DNA from 4 places in the Chelatococcus sp. HY11 genome. Region 1 is predicted to be linked to each of the others. Evidence: predicted binding sites of a transcription regulator. Region 1 holds the regulator's gene; each other region holds the start of a gene.
The links. Region 1 encodes LexA, which represses DNA repair genes until DNA is damaged. Its sites were predicted from a motif close to TGTTCNNNNTGTGTTCNG; they were not measured.
Positions count from the first base shown of each region.

Region 2: the regulator LexA is predicted to act here: its motif matches at 1,976-1,993, upstream of KIO74_RS11960 (SprT-like domain-containing protein).
Region 3: the regulator LexA is predicted to act here: its motif matches at 891-908, upstream of recA (recombinase RecA).
Region 4: the regulator LexA is predicted to act here: its motif matches at 2,327-2,344, upstream of KIO74_RS22020 (ATP-dependent helicase).

Region 1 is NZ_JAHBRX010000001.1:1,125,128-1,128,690, reverse strand. It holds gene KIO74_RS05350 (ComEC/Rec2 family competence protein) at 1-1,758, shown strand, start outside; gene lexA (transcriptional repressor LexA) at 1,736-2,437, opposite strand; gene KIO74_RS05340 (ABC transporter permease) at 2,936-3,563, shown strand, end outside.
Region 2 is NZ_JAHBRX010000001.1:2,604,015-2,607,577, forward strand. It holds gene KIO74_RS11950 (hypothetical protein) at 498-731, shown strand; gene KIO74_RS11955 (hypothetical protein) at 764-973, shown strand; gene KIO74_RS11960 (SprT-like domain-containing protein) at 1,169-1,861, opposite strand; gene KIO74_RS11965 (hypothetical protein) at 2,633-2,962, shown strand; gene KIO74_RS11970 (relaxase/mobilization nuclease domain-containing protein) at 2,959-3,563, shown strand, end outside.
Region 3 is NZ_JAHBRX010000001.1:424,546-428,108, forward strand. It holds gene KIO74_RS02090 (NAD(P)H-dependent glycerol-3-phosphate dehydrogenase) at 1-698, shown strand, start outside; gene recA (recombinase RecA) at 1,031-2,116, shown strand; gene alaS (alanine--tRNA ligase) at 2,417-3,563, shown strand, end outside.
Region 4 is NZ_JAHBRX010000002.1:205,874-209,436, reverse strand. It holds gene KIO74_RS22030 (ABC transporter substrate-binding protein) at 1-1,408, opposite strand, end outside; gene KIO74_RS22025 (RraA family protein) at 1,497-2,177, opposite strand; gene KIO74_RS22020 (ATP-dependent helicase) at 2,397-3,563, shown strand, end outside.

The DNA.
Region 1 (3,563 bases):
GCCCGCCTTCTGCCGCCACCGACAGCCGCGCGCCCTGGCGGCTATGACTTCGCCAGGGATGCCTTCTTCGCCGAACTTGGGGCGGTGGGCTCGCTCGTCGGAAAGGTGACGGTCCGGGCGCCGCCCGAGGCGCCGGACATCTGGACCGCGTTGACCATTGCGAATGACGTCGCCCGCAATACCCTGACGGAGCGTATCGCCAAAGCCTCCGGAGGGCAGGAGGGGGCGCTGGCGGCAGCGCTTGTCACGGGCAAGCGCGGATTGATCACGGAGGAGGTCAACGATGCCCTGCGCGCGGCCGGCATCTATCATATCGTGTCGATCTCCGGCCTCCATATGGCACTCGCGGCCGGCAGTCTGTTCTGGGCGGCGCGAGCGCTTCTGTCGCTTTGGCCGGCGATCGCGCTTGCCTGGCCGGTGAAGAAGATGGCCGCCGTCATCGGGATGCTCGGTGCCACGGCCTACTGTCTGTTCTCCGGCGCCGAGGTGGCCACCCAGCGCTCCCTTGTGATGACCATCGTCATGATGGGCGCGATCCTGATCGACCGGCCAGCCCTCTCCATGCGCAATCTCGCCCTGTCGGCGCTCATCTGCCTCGCCCTGCGCCCGGAAGCCCTGTTGGGCCCGAGTTTCCAGATGTCCTTCGCAGCGGTCGCCGGGATGATCGCCTTCACTGTGAGGCCCTCGGGGCTTCTCGCCGGTGGCGCGCCCTCATCAGACGCCTACGGCTGGATGCGGGCCGCGGGGCGATGGGCGTTTCTTCTGACGACGACCACGACGGTTGCGACCATCGCCACGGCCCCGTTCAGCGCCTATCATTTCCAGACCCTCAACCCGTTCGGCCTGCTCGGCAATGCCATGGCCTTGCCGCTGATCGAGCTCGCGGTGATGCCGCTCTCGGTGCTGGGCGTCTTTGCGTCGTTCTTTGAGCTCGATCGGCCGGTCTGGTGGCTGATCGGCCAGGCCACGGTGCCGGTGCTGGCCTCCGCCCGCGCGGTCGCCGAGCTCGAACGCTCGCGTGTCATTGTGCCTGCCTTCGATGTCGGAGCGCTCGGCGTGATGGTCATCGCCATCCTCTGGGTCACGCTATGGACGACGGCCTTGCGCTGGCTCGCCCTTCTTCCCGCGGTGATTGGGCTCGTGATGGCCCATGGCACGTCGCGTCCTGACATTTACATCGATCGCGGTGCGAGCGGCCTCGCCCTGCGCGTCTCCGACGGCCGGCTCGTCATCCTCGGCAAACCGTCGGGCTTTGTGCTGGAACAATGGTTGCGGGCCGATGGCGATGGACGCGCGATCGAGGATCCCTCCTTGCGCCACGGAACGCTCTGCGACCCGCTCGGCTGTACAGCACGCTTGAAGAGCGGTCAGGTGATCGCCTTTGTTCGTGACAAGCGCGCTTTTCCCGAAGACTGTAAACGTGCCGCTGTCATCGTCAGCCCATTGCCGGCAACGCGAACCTGCGAAGCCGGCACAATCATCGATCGGCGCGTTCTCGACAGAAGTGGCGCCATCATGCTGACGCTGGATCCCCGTGATGCAGCTTTCAACCGGACCCAGGCGCTATCGACGGCATCGCGACCATGGATCACCGGCGTGAAACCGCCGCAACCATCGGCCAGGCCCTCAGACGAGAAGACGTCAACCGTCAAGGCACCCGCCTCAAGACGTCAAAGCCTCGATCCCATCGACGCCATGCCGGACGGCCTCCCCGAGGGAGAGGAGAGGGAGCCGCTCAATAGCGACGTAGAAGACTGACGAGCTTGCCCTGGATGCGCACCCTGTCAGGCCCGAGGACACGTGTTTCATAGGCGGGATTGGCAGCCTCGAGCGCAATCGACGAGCCACGCCGGCGCAGCCGCTTCAGGGTGGCCTCCTCGTCATCGATCAGGGCAACGATAATATCCCCCGTATCGGCCATGTCCTGGCGCCGGATAACGACGGTATCACCATCGAGAATGCCCGCCTCGATCATGGAATCGCCACGCACCTCAAGGGCGAAATGTTCACCCGCGCTGAGCATTTCGACTGGAATGGCCAAAGTATTGCTACGGGACTGGATCGCTGAGATGGGCGTGCCCGCCGCGATGCGTCCCATAACGGGCACCGAAATCGTCTTTGGTGCATCGGTCTCCGTGGCAGGCGGAAGATTGCGCACGCGACCGAGGCCGCCCTCCACCACGCTGGGGCTGAATTTTCCCCGCGGGGCGGCTGCCATGGCATTATCTGGTAGCTTGATGACTTCGAGAGCGCGCGCCCGGTTAGGAAGCCGGCGAATAAAACCGCGTTCCTCAAGAGCAATGATGAGGCGGTGAATGCCCGATTTCGATTTCAGATCGAGCGCCTCCTTCATCTCATCGAAAGATGGGGGCACGCTCGTTTCCCGAAGCCGCTCATGGATAAAGCGAAGAAGCTCGTTTTGCTTGCGTGTCAGCATGTCGTGACCACCCCGCCTTCCGTTTTGCCAGCTTCCAACGCCATCCGGATCGATCAGTTTTGAGGAGCAATTGCACCGATTCGATACTGTGCGCCTGAACTAGGAAACAAATCATGAACGACGATAGCTGTTCTCTATGTGTTCCGCAAGCCTCAAAGCGAATGCAGAGTTTCAAGGCCGGTTTCCATGCCCGGTTTCAAGCTCGAATATCCGTGCCGAATATCCGTCCTGATCGGCTCTTTTTCCGCGAACTCTCCGGAGGCCTGTTTGGAGCCTGACCGCTTGCTCGCGACGAAGCGCCAATCGGACGGGCCTCTCTCAGACGGGCGCGGGCTTTTAAGTTTGTGAATTTTTCTGCCAAAATATCGTTTATAATGAAATTGAAGCTTGTGAATTTAAGCGCGGCCGATAAGATCAGCTCAACTTCAAATCAAAGCGGTCGCAGAATGCGATCCGTCGATCTCCCATTGGGTGCGGCGGTGGCAGGGGAACTATTGTATGGGCCGTTACATCGTGCAGCGACTCATCCTCACGATTCCGGTGCTCATCGGCATCATGCTGGTGTGCTTTTTCCTCACGCGTCTGAGTGGCGATCCGACCGATCTCATGTTGCCGACCAATGCGACTGAGGAGGCCCGGGCCGCCTTCCGGTCTGTCCACGGTCTCGACAGGCCGTTGTGGGAACAGTTTGTCACATTCTTCGCCAACGGCCTCATGGGCGATTTCGGCTCCTCGTTGCGCTTCAACCAGCCCGCGATGAGCCTTGTCTGGGAACGTCTTGGCGCGACCACCGAGCTGGCGGCGGCGACAATGGCCATGGCGCTCCTCATCGGCGTGCCGGCGGGAGTCGCCGCTGCCTATCGCCGCAATACCCCGGCCGACATCACCATTCGCGGCATCACCTTGATGGGGCAGGCGCTGCCGGGCTTCTACCTCGGCATCATCTCGATCATCGTCTTTGCCGTGTGGCTCCGGTGGCTGCCGTCCGGCGGCCGCGGATCCTGGCTCAATCTCATTCTGCCGGCAGCGACCCTTGCCTTCAATCTCGTCGCGCTGATCGCCCGTGTCACACGGTCCTGCATGCTCGATGTGCTGCGCCAGGATTACATCCGCACAGCGCGCGCCA
Region 2 (3,563 bases), 1.5 Mb from region 1:
TGTGGCCGCTGCGGTCTTTTTGTATCTTGCGGGGGATGGGCGCGGGCACGCCCACATCATCGTTCCTCGTCTCGGGCCATGATGCGGAAGGGACGCCATTCCCGATGTTGGGCGCAGAAGATGGGCCATCGCTTCTATCGCAAGGATGCGTCTTGGCGGCTTCAGATATCCTGCCACGTAATCTGTTGGGCGAGATTTTCTGTCGTTGGTGGTGGGCGCGATTGTGCCTTTCCGCTCCGGTGTTGCCCTGAGTTCCCGCTCATTCGCTGACAAGGGATTTCCCTCGACAATAACCGCCCCAGTCCTGAGCGGGCGCGCAGCCGGTTCAAGGCCAAGCCCCTTGCGGGGTGGCGCGGGGGTTTCCCCATCCTTCGCTCGCTGCGCTCACTGCAGGACGGGTGATACCGCTCCCCCGCGCCAGCCATGAACCGCCCGCTTTTCCGCCCGCTCCTGAATGAGGCGTGTCGAGGAAAACCCATAGCGAAAGGAGCTACATCATGACACGCAACACCAACCAGAAGAGCAAGCCCGCCCGTGAATTCACCCCGCCGGCCTACATCGCCTACCATGTCGATGAACGCGGCGAGAAGAAGTTCTGGAGCCGCATCGGCGCCGCCTGGCGCCACCAGAAGGGCGAAGGCCTGACCCTTCAGCTGGACCTGATCCCGGTCAATGGCGGCCGCATCGTCCTCCGGGCCCCGTCCGAAGCAACCGAAGAGGCGGGCGCGTAAGCGCCCCCTCCCACCCGGAAAGGAGACACACCATGACACCCATGCGCCGTATCGAAGCCGCCCGCGCCGCACTCGCCCGCGCGGCCTGGACGAGAGGGACCACGCCTTTTTACGCCGAGGATGAAGTCATCGATCTGCTGGTCGATATCCGCCACCTCTGCGACGCCGCCGGGCTGGACTACGCCCGCTGCAACTATCTGGCCCGCAGCCACTACCATCACGAAACGGGGGGCGCGTCATGACGCGCTCCTTCCATAAACTTCGTAGCGCTTGGAGCCGAGCTGCGGCTCCGGCGCTTGCCGCTTTCAACGCTGCCGCGGCGCGCGGCGTTGAAAGACAGGAGTGAAGAAACGCGCGCTCGTCTGGCTTCGCCGCGAGCGCGCAGAAAAACGGCGCGGTTGACAAGCACCCGCGCCGTTGTTTGCATCTTGCGACCCTTACGTGGTGGGGAGCATCAGCACATTGTCCGTGCCGCAAAGCAGCCGGACATCGTGCTTCGCCCAGGCCTTGAGATCACATCGCGGGCAGCAGTAGCGGACTCGCTTGCCGCTCTTAGGGGTAACAGGCTCAGCTTCGCTCTCGCCTGTGATCGAAGGGGAAGGCTGGGGCGCGTCCTTCCAGGTCAGCGCAAATCCCTTGCCGAGGAGCCTGCCCGCGGCCACGTCGAACGGGCCGCCGGTGATGATGTAGTGGCCGAGAGTTTCGCCGGTCTCCTTGCCGCCCTCCACCCCGGTGTCGGACGGCTGGAGGCCGATCGCCTTCATCTTCTCCGCCCATTCCCGGTTATGGTAGCGGCCGCGTCCCGGCTGGCCCTCATGGCGTTGCCATTGATGGGCCATCTCGTGGACCAGCGTGCCGAGGATGTCCATCTGGCTACGGCTCGCAAAGTGCATGGGGTTGAGGGCGATTTCGTCGGCCTGCTGGCCGGTATCGTTCTGGAAGCGCGCGCCGGCGAAATACCCGAAAGATCCTTTGCGGCGCTGGAAGGTGATGAGCGCGTTCGGCAGCGTGCCGCCGAACAGCGCCTTGTTGAAATGCTCATGCGCCTGCTGGAGGCGCTCATAGGTTTCCTTGGTCGGTTTGATTGTAAGAGCAGCGGGGTCGACGGGGGAGATTGTGGGAGCGTTCATGGAGGACCATCCTTGTCCGCCGGTCCCGTGTTGTTGGAATGCACACTCCAATTTCGTATCAGGACCGGCTTGCTTGAGGCCCTGAATGTCGCCCGTTCTTAAGCCCCGCTTCCTCGTGCTTTCCTCGTTCTGCTGTATTTGAAAAAGCAATGTACGAGCACTCATCCTGCCATTATGCTGCGATGTACATTTCACTTGTGGCCCTGTCTCATGGCATAATCATAGAGAGGGGCAAATCCGCAGTAGGGCCTTGTACAAGGTGTGCGCGGTACTACCGCGCTCACCTTGCCGGGGGAACTCTCCGGTTCCCCGCGGACCCCCTCAGGGCATCCCTAGAGCCGATGAGTCCGTCCTTGTGACGGCCTATGCGGCAAGGGATGCGGTCAGCCGCGTGCGGGCATCGAGCCCTCGCGGCTGAGGGCAACGTTTCGGCGTTGCATCCCGACCAAGGGAGACTGCGCTCTCCCTGGACCCATCGCGCAAAGGGGCTGGCCGCGCCCCCTTGCAACCCCTGTCTGCCGTAGCCTTTGGCGGAGGCAGACGCGGCCAGGGCTGTCGCGCCCTGGACCACGACCGGTGTGTCGGCACCGGCTTCGAGCAAAAGGGAGACTTCGGCTCTCCCTTTGCAAACCCATCGACCGGGGAATGGCGCTCCCCGGAACCCTCGCAAATGGCGCGCGGGCGATGGCGGCGGCAGCGTCCCGATCACGGCTGTGCGCGCGCGTGGAAAGCGCGCGGATCGGGGCGGCATGACGGCGCTAACGATGAGGCATGACGGAGAAGACGAAACGCGAAGCCCCGATCTCTTACCGGCCCCCGTATGAACTGCGGGAGCAGTTCCGGGCGCGGGTCGCCGACTCGGGGCTCTCCGTCAATGCTTTCATCACCGCTGCCGTGTTCGGCGGCGATGCGCCGAAGCCTGCCCGCCGGGCATCCGCGTCGCGTGCGGATGTGGCGCGCCTGCTGGCCGAGACCGCGCTGCTGAACGAGCGCCTGAAGGGTCTCGCCGGTGATGCCGATCCGGCGCTGTTGGCGGAAGCCGCGCGCGATCTTTGTGAAATCCGTGCCGCCTGCCTTCGGGCGCTGGGGCGCTCGCCATGATACCCAAGGCGAGCCAGCGCGGCGGCGGGAAAGACCTCGCCACCCATCTGCTGAACGCGTTCGACAATGAACTTGTCGAGGTGGCGGAGGTCTCGGGCGCGATAGCGCCGGATTTACACGGAGCCTTCGCCGAGTGGGAGGCCATCGCCACCGGTCTCACCAAGTGCCGCAACTATCTCTACAGCCTCTCGGTCAACCCGGACCTCGGGCAGGGTCAGCTGTCGCGGGCACAGTACATGGACTATGTCGACCGGGTGGAGAAGGCGCTTGGCCTTTCCGGCCAGCCGCGGGCCATCGTCTACCACATTAAGGACGGCCGGGAGCATTGCCATGTCGTCTGGTCGCGGATCGACTACCAGACCGAAAAAGCCGTCCATCTCGCCTTTGATCGCGAGAAGCTGATGATGGTGACGCGGCAGTTCGCTCGCGAGCATGGGCTGTTGCTGCCGGAGGGATATGGGCTGGGGCGCTTCGATGAGCGGCGGCAGAAGGTCTCGCTCTATGAGCGGGCACAGGAGCGCGCGACCGGGCTCTCGAAGGAGGAGCGCCAGCTTCTCGTCACGCAGGCTTGGCGGCAGAGCGACAGCCCGAAGGCTTTCGT
Region 3 (3,563 bases), 700 kb from region 1:
AGGAAGCCTTGCCCGGCCATGCGCTCGCCGTGCTGTCGGGGCCAACCTTCGCGGGAGAAGTGGCGGCCGGCATGCCGACCGCGATAACGGTTGCCTCCACCGACGCGGCCGCTGATCCCAAGGCATCGCTCGCGGCGGCGGTCGCGGTCGCCCTCGGGACCCAGGCCTTCCGTCCCTATGTGTCCGACGATGTCGTGGGGGTGGAGGTCGGCGGCGCGGTGAAGAACGTGCTGGCGATAGCCTGCGGCATCGCCACCGGGCTCGGCTTTGGCGCGAATACGCGGGCGGCGCTGATCACGCGCGGGCTGGACGAGATCAAGGGACTGGCGGAAGCATTGGGGGGGCGCCGGGACACGGTGACGGGTCTGTCCGGCATCGGCGATCTCACCCTGACCTGTTCCAGCGAACAATCCCGCAACATGCGCTATGGCATGGGTCTCGCGACCGGGCGGTCGGCGAGCGAGATATTCGGCGGACGGCCGGTGGTGGTGGAGGGCGTCGAGAACGCCCAGTCCGTGACGGATCTGGCGCGCAGCCTGAATGTCGACATGCCCATCTGCGAGGCGGTGCGGGCCGTGGTGCTGGACGGGCAGCCCATTGCCGATGTCATGGCCGCCCTGCTGACACGTCCGTTCCGGGCCGAGCCCCATGGCATGGATCTCAGCCTCACGCATAGGCCACCCGACCGGAACGGCTGAGTTCGTTCAACAGCCAGACTTGCTGTCTCGGCGGATCAGCCGGTTGGAAACCAGCTGCCGCCTTAATTTGCCGCCCTTGGCGCCTTTTTCCTCGCAATCTCAACGGCACCGACCATGCTGCCACAATGGTGCTCGCCAGTTGCGCCCGCGCGGATCCAGCATGAATCCTCTTGAATCTCGCGCCCGCGCGATGAGAACAAAAAAAGAACTTGCCGCTGAGAACAAAAAGAGTACATTTTGGGGGCGCGTTGGATTGCCCACAAGCTCTCGTCAAGCGCTGACCGCCTAAGCGTTGAGTTTCAATCTCGCCTCATGCCATAAGGACGACAGTGATGTCCCAGTCCAGCCTGCGACTCGTGGAAGGCAGCTCCATGGATAAATCGAAAGCCCTTGACGCCGCGCTCTCGCAGATCGAGCGCGCTTTCGGCAAAGGCTCGATCATGCGTCTCGGCAAGAGCGACAAGCCGATTGAAATCGAGACGGTTTCGACGGGCTCGCTCGGTCTCGACATCGCCTTGGGCGTCGGCGGTCTGCCACGCGGGCGTATCGTCGAGATCTACGGGCCGGAATCATCGGGCAAGACGACGCTCGCGCTTCACACCATCGCCGAGGCGCAGAAGAAGGGCGGCGTTTGCGGCTTCATCGACGCCGAGCATGCGCTTGACCCCGTCTATGCCCGCAAGCTTGGCGTGAAGCTGGACGATCTGTTGATTTCCCAGCCCGATACCGGTGAGCAGGCGCTTGAGATCGCCGACACGCTGGTGCGTTCCGGAGCCATCGACGTTCTGGTGGTCGATTCGGTCGCGGCCCTGACGCCGCGCGCGGAGATCGAAGGCGAGATGGGCGATATGCAGCCCGGCATGCAGGCGCGCCTGATGAGCCAGGCGCTGCGCAAGCTGACGGCTTCCATATCGCGCTCCAACACCATGGTCATCTTCATCAACCAGATTCGTATGAAGATCGGCGTGATGTATGGCTCCCCGGAAACGACAAGCGGTGGCAACGCCCTGAAGTTCTATGCATCCGTCCGCCTTGATATTCGCCGGGTCGGCGCGATCAAGGATCGCGATGAGACGATCGGCAACACGACTCGCGTCAAGGTGGTGAAGAACAAGGTCGCGCCCCCCTTCAAGCAGGTCGAGTTCGACATCATGTATGGCGAAGGCGTGTCGAAGGTCGGCGAGCTGATCGACCTTGGCGTCAAGGGTGGCATCGTCGAGAAATCAGGCGCGTGGTTCTCCTATGACAGCCAGCGCCTCGGCCAGGGGCGCGAAAACGCCAAGCAGTTCCTGCGCAGCAATCCCGATGTGGCGGACCGCATCGAGCTCGCCATCCGGCAGAATTCCGGCGTGCTCGCCGATCGCATTCTTGAGAATGCCGACCCGACGGCTGAGGATCTGGACGAGGGGGCAGCCTGATCGGCTGCCCGACCTGTGCGCGGGGCTACGCGACTGAGAAAGGCCCTTGTTAGCGGGGCGCATCTTTGTCGCGGTGTTGCGCGATGGTCGCGTTTTCAGCGGTTCGCAGATCACAATGCGAAGTAGACTATCGAGCCTATCGACAGGTTGACGCTGGCGCTCTAGAAACACCGGCTGTTGCCAAGCTCATCGCTTTCCCCGTAAGTCCGCTTTTCGGGCGGGGCCTTGCCCTCGAAAGAATGCCTGGCAGTGAGAAGGCGGCGCGAGGCGTGCCGTCGCTGGTGTGCGGATGTGGACCGAATGAGCGGCGTTAACGAGATCAGATCGAGCTTCCTCGACTATTTTGCCAAGAGCGGCCACGAGGTTGTGCCTTCGAGCCCGCTCGTGCCGCGGAATGACCCGACATTGATGTTCACCAACGCGGGCATGGTGCAGTTCAAGAACGTGTTCACGGGTGTGGAGACGCGGCCCTACAAGCGCGCGACCACATCGCAGAAATGCGTGCGCGCCGGCGGCAAGCACAACGATCTCGACAATGTCGGCTATACCGCGCGCCACCATACGTTCTTCGAGATGCTGGGGAATTTCTCCTTTGGCGATTACTTCAAGGCCGATGCCATCGAGCTCGCCTGGAAGCTCGTGACCCGGGAGTTCGGGCTGCCCGAGAAGAAGCTCCTGGTAACTGTCTTCTCCGAAGACGACGAGGCCCATGGGCTGTGGAAGAAGATCGCGGGTCTTTCGGACGACAAGATCATTCGCATCGCGACCTCTGACAATTTCTGGCAGATGGGCGATACCGGCCCCTGTGGCCCCTGTTCGGAGATCTTCTACGATCACGGGGACCATATCCCGGGTGGGCCTCCCGGCAGCCCCGATGAAGACGGCGATCGTTTCATCGAGATCTGGAATCTCGTCTTCATGCAGTATGAGCAGCTGGCGCCGGGCAATCGCGTCGTGCTGCCGCGGCCCTCTATCGACACGGGCATGGGCCTTGAGCGTGTCGCGGCCGTGCTGCAGGGCACCCATGACAACTACGCGACCGACCTCATGCGGGCGCTGGTGGTGGCCGTCGCCAATCTGACCGGCGTCGATCCAGACGGGCCGCAGAAGGCGAGCCATCGCGTCATCGCCGATCATCTCAGGGCCTCGGCCTTCCTCGTCGCCGACGGCGTGCTGCCCTCGAACGAGGGCCGGGGCTATGTGCTGCGGCGCATCATGCGCCGCGCCATGCGCCACGCCGAGCTGCTCGGCGCGCGCGAGCCGATCCTCTGGCGCCTCGTCCCGGCGCTCGTCCGCGAGATGGGACAGGCCTATGGCGAGCTGGTGCGGGCAGAGGCCCTCGTCACGGAGACCTTGCGGCTCGAGGAGACCCGCTTCCGGAAGACCCTGGAACGCGGTCTATCGATCCTTGAGGACGAGGCGCGGGCGCTGAAGTCCGGCGACAAGC
Region 4 (3,563 bases), on a different contig from region 1:
CGGGGCTCGACGACAGAATGTTGAACTGCTTCATGAATTCTTCGTCGGATTTGTTGCCCACGGGCTTATGCACGTTGGAGGGATCAGCCAGATTGCGGAGCGACTGCGCGCCGCCCTGGGCGGTGACTGTGATCCAGGTTGTGAAGAAGAAATTCCAGCCCTTGCTCTCGTTGACGCTCATGCCGAGCGCCGTCGGCCAGTCGAGCACCAGAAGCTCGGCATTGATGCCTGCCGCCTTCATCTGCTCGGACATGACGAGCGCCGTCGTATAGGCGCGCGGAATATCGCGCGTTGTGAGGAGCACGACCTTCTCGCCCTTGTAGCCGGCTTCCTTCAGCAGTGCCTTGGCTTTTTCCGGGTTGTTCTGGTTGTAAAGCTCGCCGCCAGCCTCGCTGTAATAAGTCTGCCCGGGAAACTGGAAGGATGGATTGAGGCTGAAGGCGCCATCGCTCGCCGCGTCCATGATATCTTCCATGTTCAGCGAAGCAAGAATGGCTTGGCGAACCTTGAGATTATCGGTGGGTGCCTGCGAGAGATTGGGATAGGTCAGGTTCAGGCCGGCATAGTCGAGCTGAACGAGCTTGATATCCTTGTTCTTCGACAGTCTTTCGCGGGACAGGGTCGGCACGTCCTCGACAATCTGAACCTCGCCAGTTTCCAGCGCCGCCGTGCGCGCGCCGGGTTCGGCGAGCGTGCGGAAAGTAACAGTGTCGAGGCAGGCTTCCTTCTGCCCGGCAAAACCCGAAATGCCCTTGAGCGTCTTGTTCGGCACATAGCCGTCGAAACGCTTGACCTTGACATGGCTGTCAGCCACGAACTCGACGAGCTCGAATGGCCCCGTCCCGTTAGGCTTCAGCTGCGTTGGTTCAGCATTGGATTGATCGGCCGGGACGATCACGATCGGCACGGTCGACGCCGAGATGCTCTCGAGGAACGTCGCGCGCGGCTCTTTCAGAATAATGCGGAAGGTCGCATCGTCGGGCGTTTCCCAGCGATCAACCGCGTCCAGCGCGGAACGGTCTATACCGATGCGCTTGTAGCGTGCGAAGGATCCGGCGACGTCAGCTGATGTCAGCGGCTTCCCGTTGTGGAACTTCACACCCGGACGCAGCTTGAACGTATAAGTCTTTCCGTCATCACTCACATTGAGCTGTTCCGCGAGGTCGAGAACGGGAGCCATGTTCTCGTCGCGCGTCATCAATGTCTCGAAGATGTTCATCGCGACATTGCGGGTTGCGTTCGCGGCATTCACATGTTGATCGAGCGTGCTGAGCTTGGCCTCCATGCCGAAAACGAGATCGCCGCCCTTTCGGCCGCAGATCTCAGCCTGTGCCGCGGCCGTCCCCCAGCTCAGAAGGCCAGCCGCAACAGCAGTGCAGGCCAGAAGTCGTGCCTTGATACGTGCCATCTTCATCCCCTTTGTTCTGTTTGAAGCGATGTGCCCTTCGGCATCTTTCGTGCAGCGCCGCTCGCGCCGGATACGGACAACGAACCGTTCAGAGAATCCCGAATTTGGCGAAGACATTGGCGAGGGTTTCACCTGCCGCGAGCTCTGCCAGGGTGTTTCGTTCGCCTTTGAGACGCTCGGAAGCACGCCGGATAACGTCAGCTTCCACGGCCCTCGGCACCACCACGACGCCATCCACATCCCCGAAAATGAGATCGCCGCTCGCGACCTTGACGCCCGCGCATTCGATCCCGACGTCCAGCGCGACGATCTTTCCCCGCCCCTTGGAGTCGATCGGCGCGATGCCACCATGGAAAACGGGGTAGCCGATGGCCCGGATCTCGCGGGTATCGCGAACGCAGCCATCCATCAGAGCGCCCGCGGAGCCGCGAAAATTGGCGGCCGTGCTGAGAAGCCCGCCCCAGGGCGCGATCCGTCCCGACATGCCGCAGGCGAAGACGGGAATCTCGTCGCGCTTGAGGCTGTCGACGAGTGTGATCTCCAGTTCGTAAGGGTTCTCGCCGGGGTGCGGCCGCTCGTAGACTTCGAGATAGAGCGCGGTGCGCGCGCGCCCCACCATCACGCTTCCCTCATCAAGCGGCCGGATGGTGTGCGGCATCGCCTGGTTCACATAACCCAGATCATCCAGCACGTCGGACAGAAGAGCACTGAAGAAGAGCTCTCGCATGTCGCGCAATGACGGGTAAGCATCAATTCTGGTCTCGGCCATCACACACTCGGTCAATGCTGGGCCGCCCAAAGCCAGGCCGCCTCGGTTTTGATTTATCGTTAAACTATAATTCCGAACGGTCCTGAGTCAACTGGCATTTCGCGGCTCCCCGCCCGCGCTGGAAGTGCGCGGATCGGATCCTTTGCATTGCGAACAAAACGAGAATTTGGGAACGTGGATACTGGTGATTCGTGGAATGCCTCGCAGGAAAGTTCGATCGTGTCCGCAGCTGCAGCCTATCTCGAGACCTTGAATGCGGAGCAAAGGCAGGCTGTCGAGCACGGCGTCGTCGACGCCAAGGCGACCATCGCACCACCACTTCTCATTATCGCTGGCGCCGGGTCGGGCAAGACGAACACGCTGGCCCATCGCGTCGCCCATCTTATTGTCGGTGGGGCCGATCCGAGGCGTATCCTGCTGATGACCTTCTCGCGCCGCGCCGCCGCCGAAATGGCGCGCCGGGTCGAGCGCATCTGCAACCGCGCGCTGCCGGCCCATGCCCAGCCGCTGACGGATGCCCTGACATGGGCGGGGACGTTTCACGGCATCGGCGCGCGTATCCTGCGCGACTATGCCGACGAAATCGGCCTTGATCCGGCTTTCACGATCCACGACCGCGAGGATTCGGCCGATCTCATGAACCTCGTCCGCCACGAGCTCGGCTTCTCGCGGACCGAGACGCGTTTTCCGGCCAAGGGCACTTGCCTTGCGATCTACTCACGCGCCGTCAATGCCGAGACCCCGCTCGAGGAGGTGCTGGGTCGCCATTTTCCCTGGTGCGCCAGCTGGGCCGAGCAGCTGCGGGAGCTCTTCGCCGGCTATGTCGCGGCCAAGCAGGCGCAAAACGTGCTCGACTATGACGATCTGCTTCTTTATTGGGCGCGCGCGGCCGCCCATCCCGTGCTGGCCGAGGACATCGGCGGTCGGTTCGACCATGTGATGGTCGATGAATATCAGGATACCAACCGCCTCCAGGCCTCCATCCTCATGGCTCTGAAGCCCAGGGGCGAGGGATTGACGGTCGTCGGGGACGATGCGCAGGCGATCTATTCCTTCCGGGCGGCGACCGTCCGCAATATCCTTGAATTCCCCAGGCGTTTTACGCCAGCGGCCAAGGTCATTACGCTGGACCGCAACTATCGCTCCACGGAGCCCATTCTGGCCGCCGCCAACGGCGTCATCGACCTCGCGAGCGAACGCTTTACCAAGAACCTCTGGACCGAGCGCCGCTCGGCGGAGAAGCCGCGCCTCGTCACGGTGCGCGACGAGACGGAACAGGCGCGCTATATCGCGGAGAGCGTGCTCGCCAACCGGGAGGCCGGCGCCAGGCTGAAGCAGCAGGCGGTGCTGTTCCGCGCGACCCATCACAGCCGGCCACTCGAAATC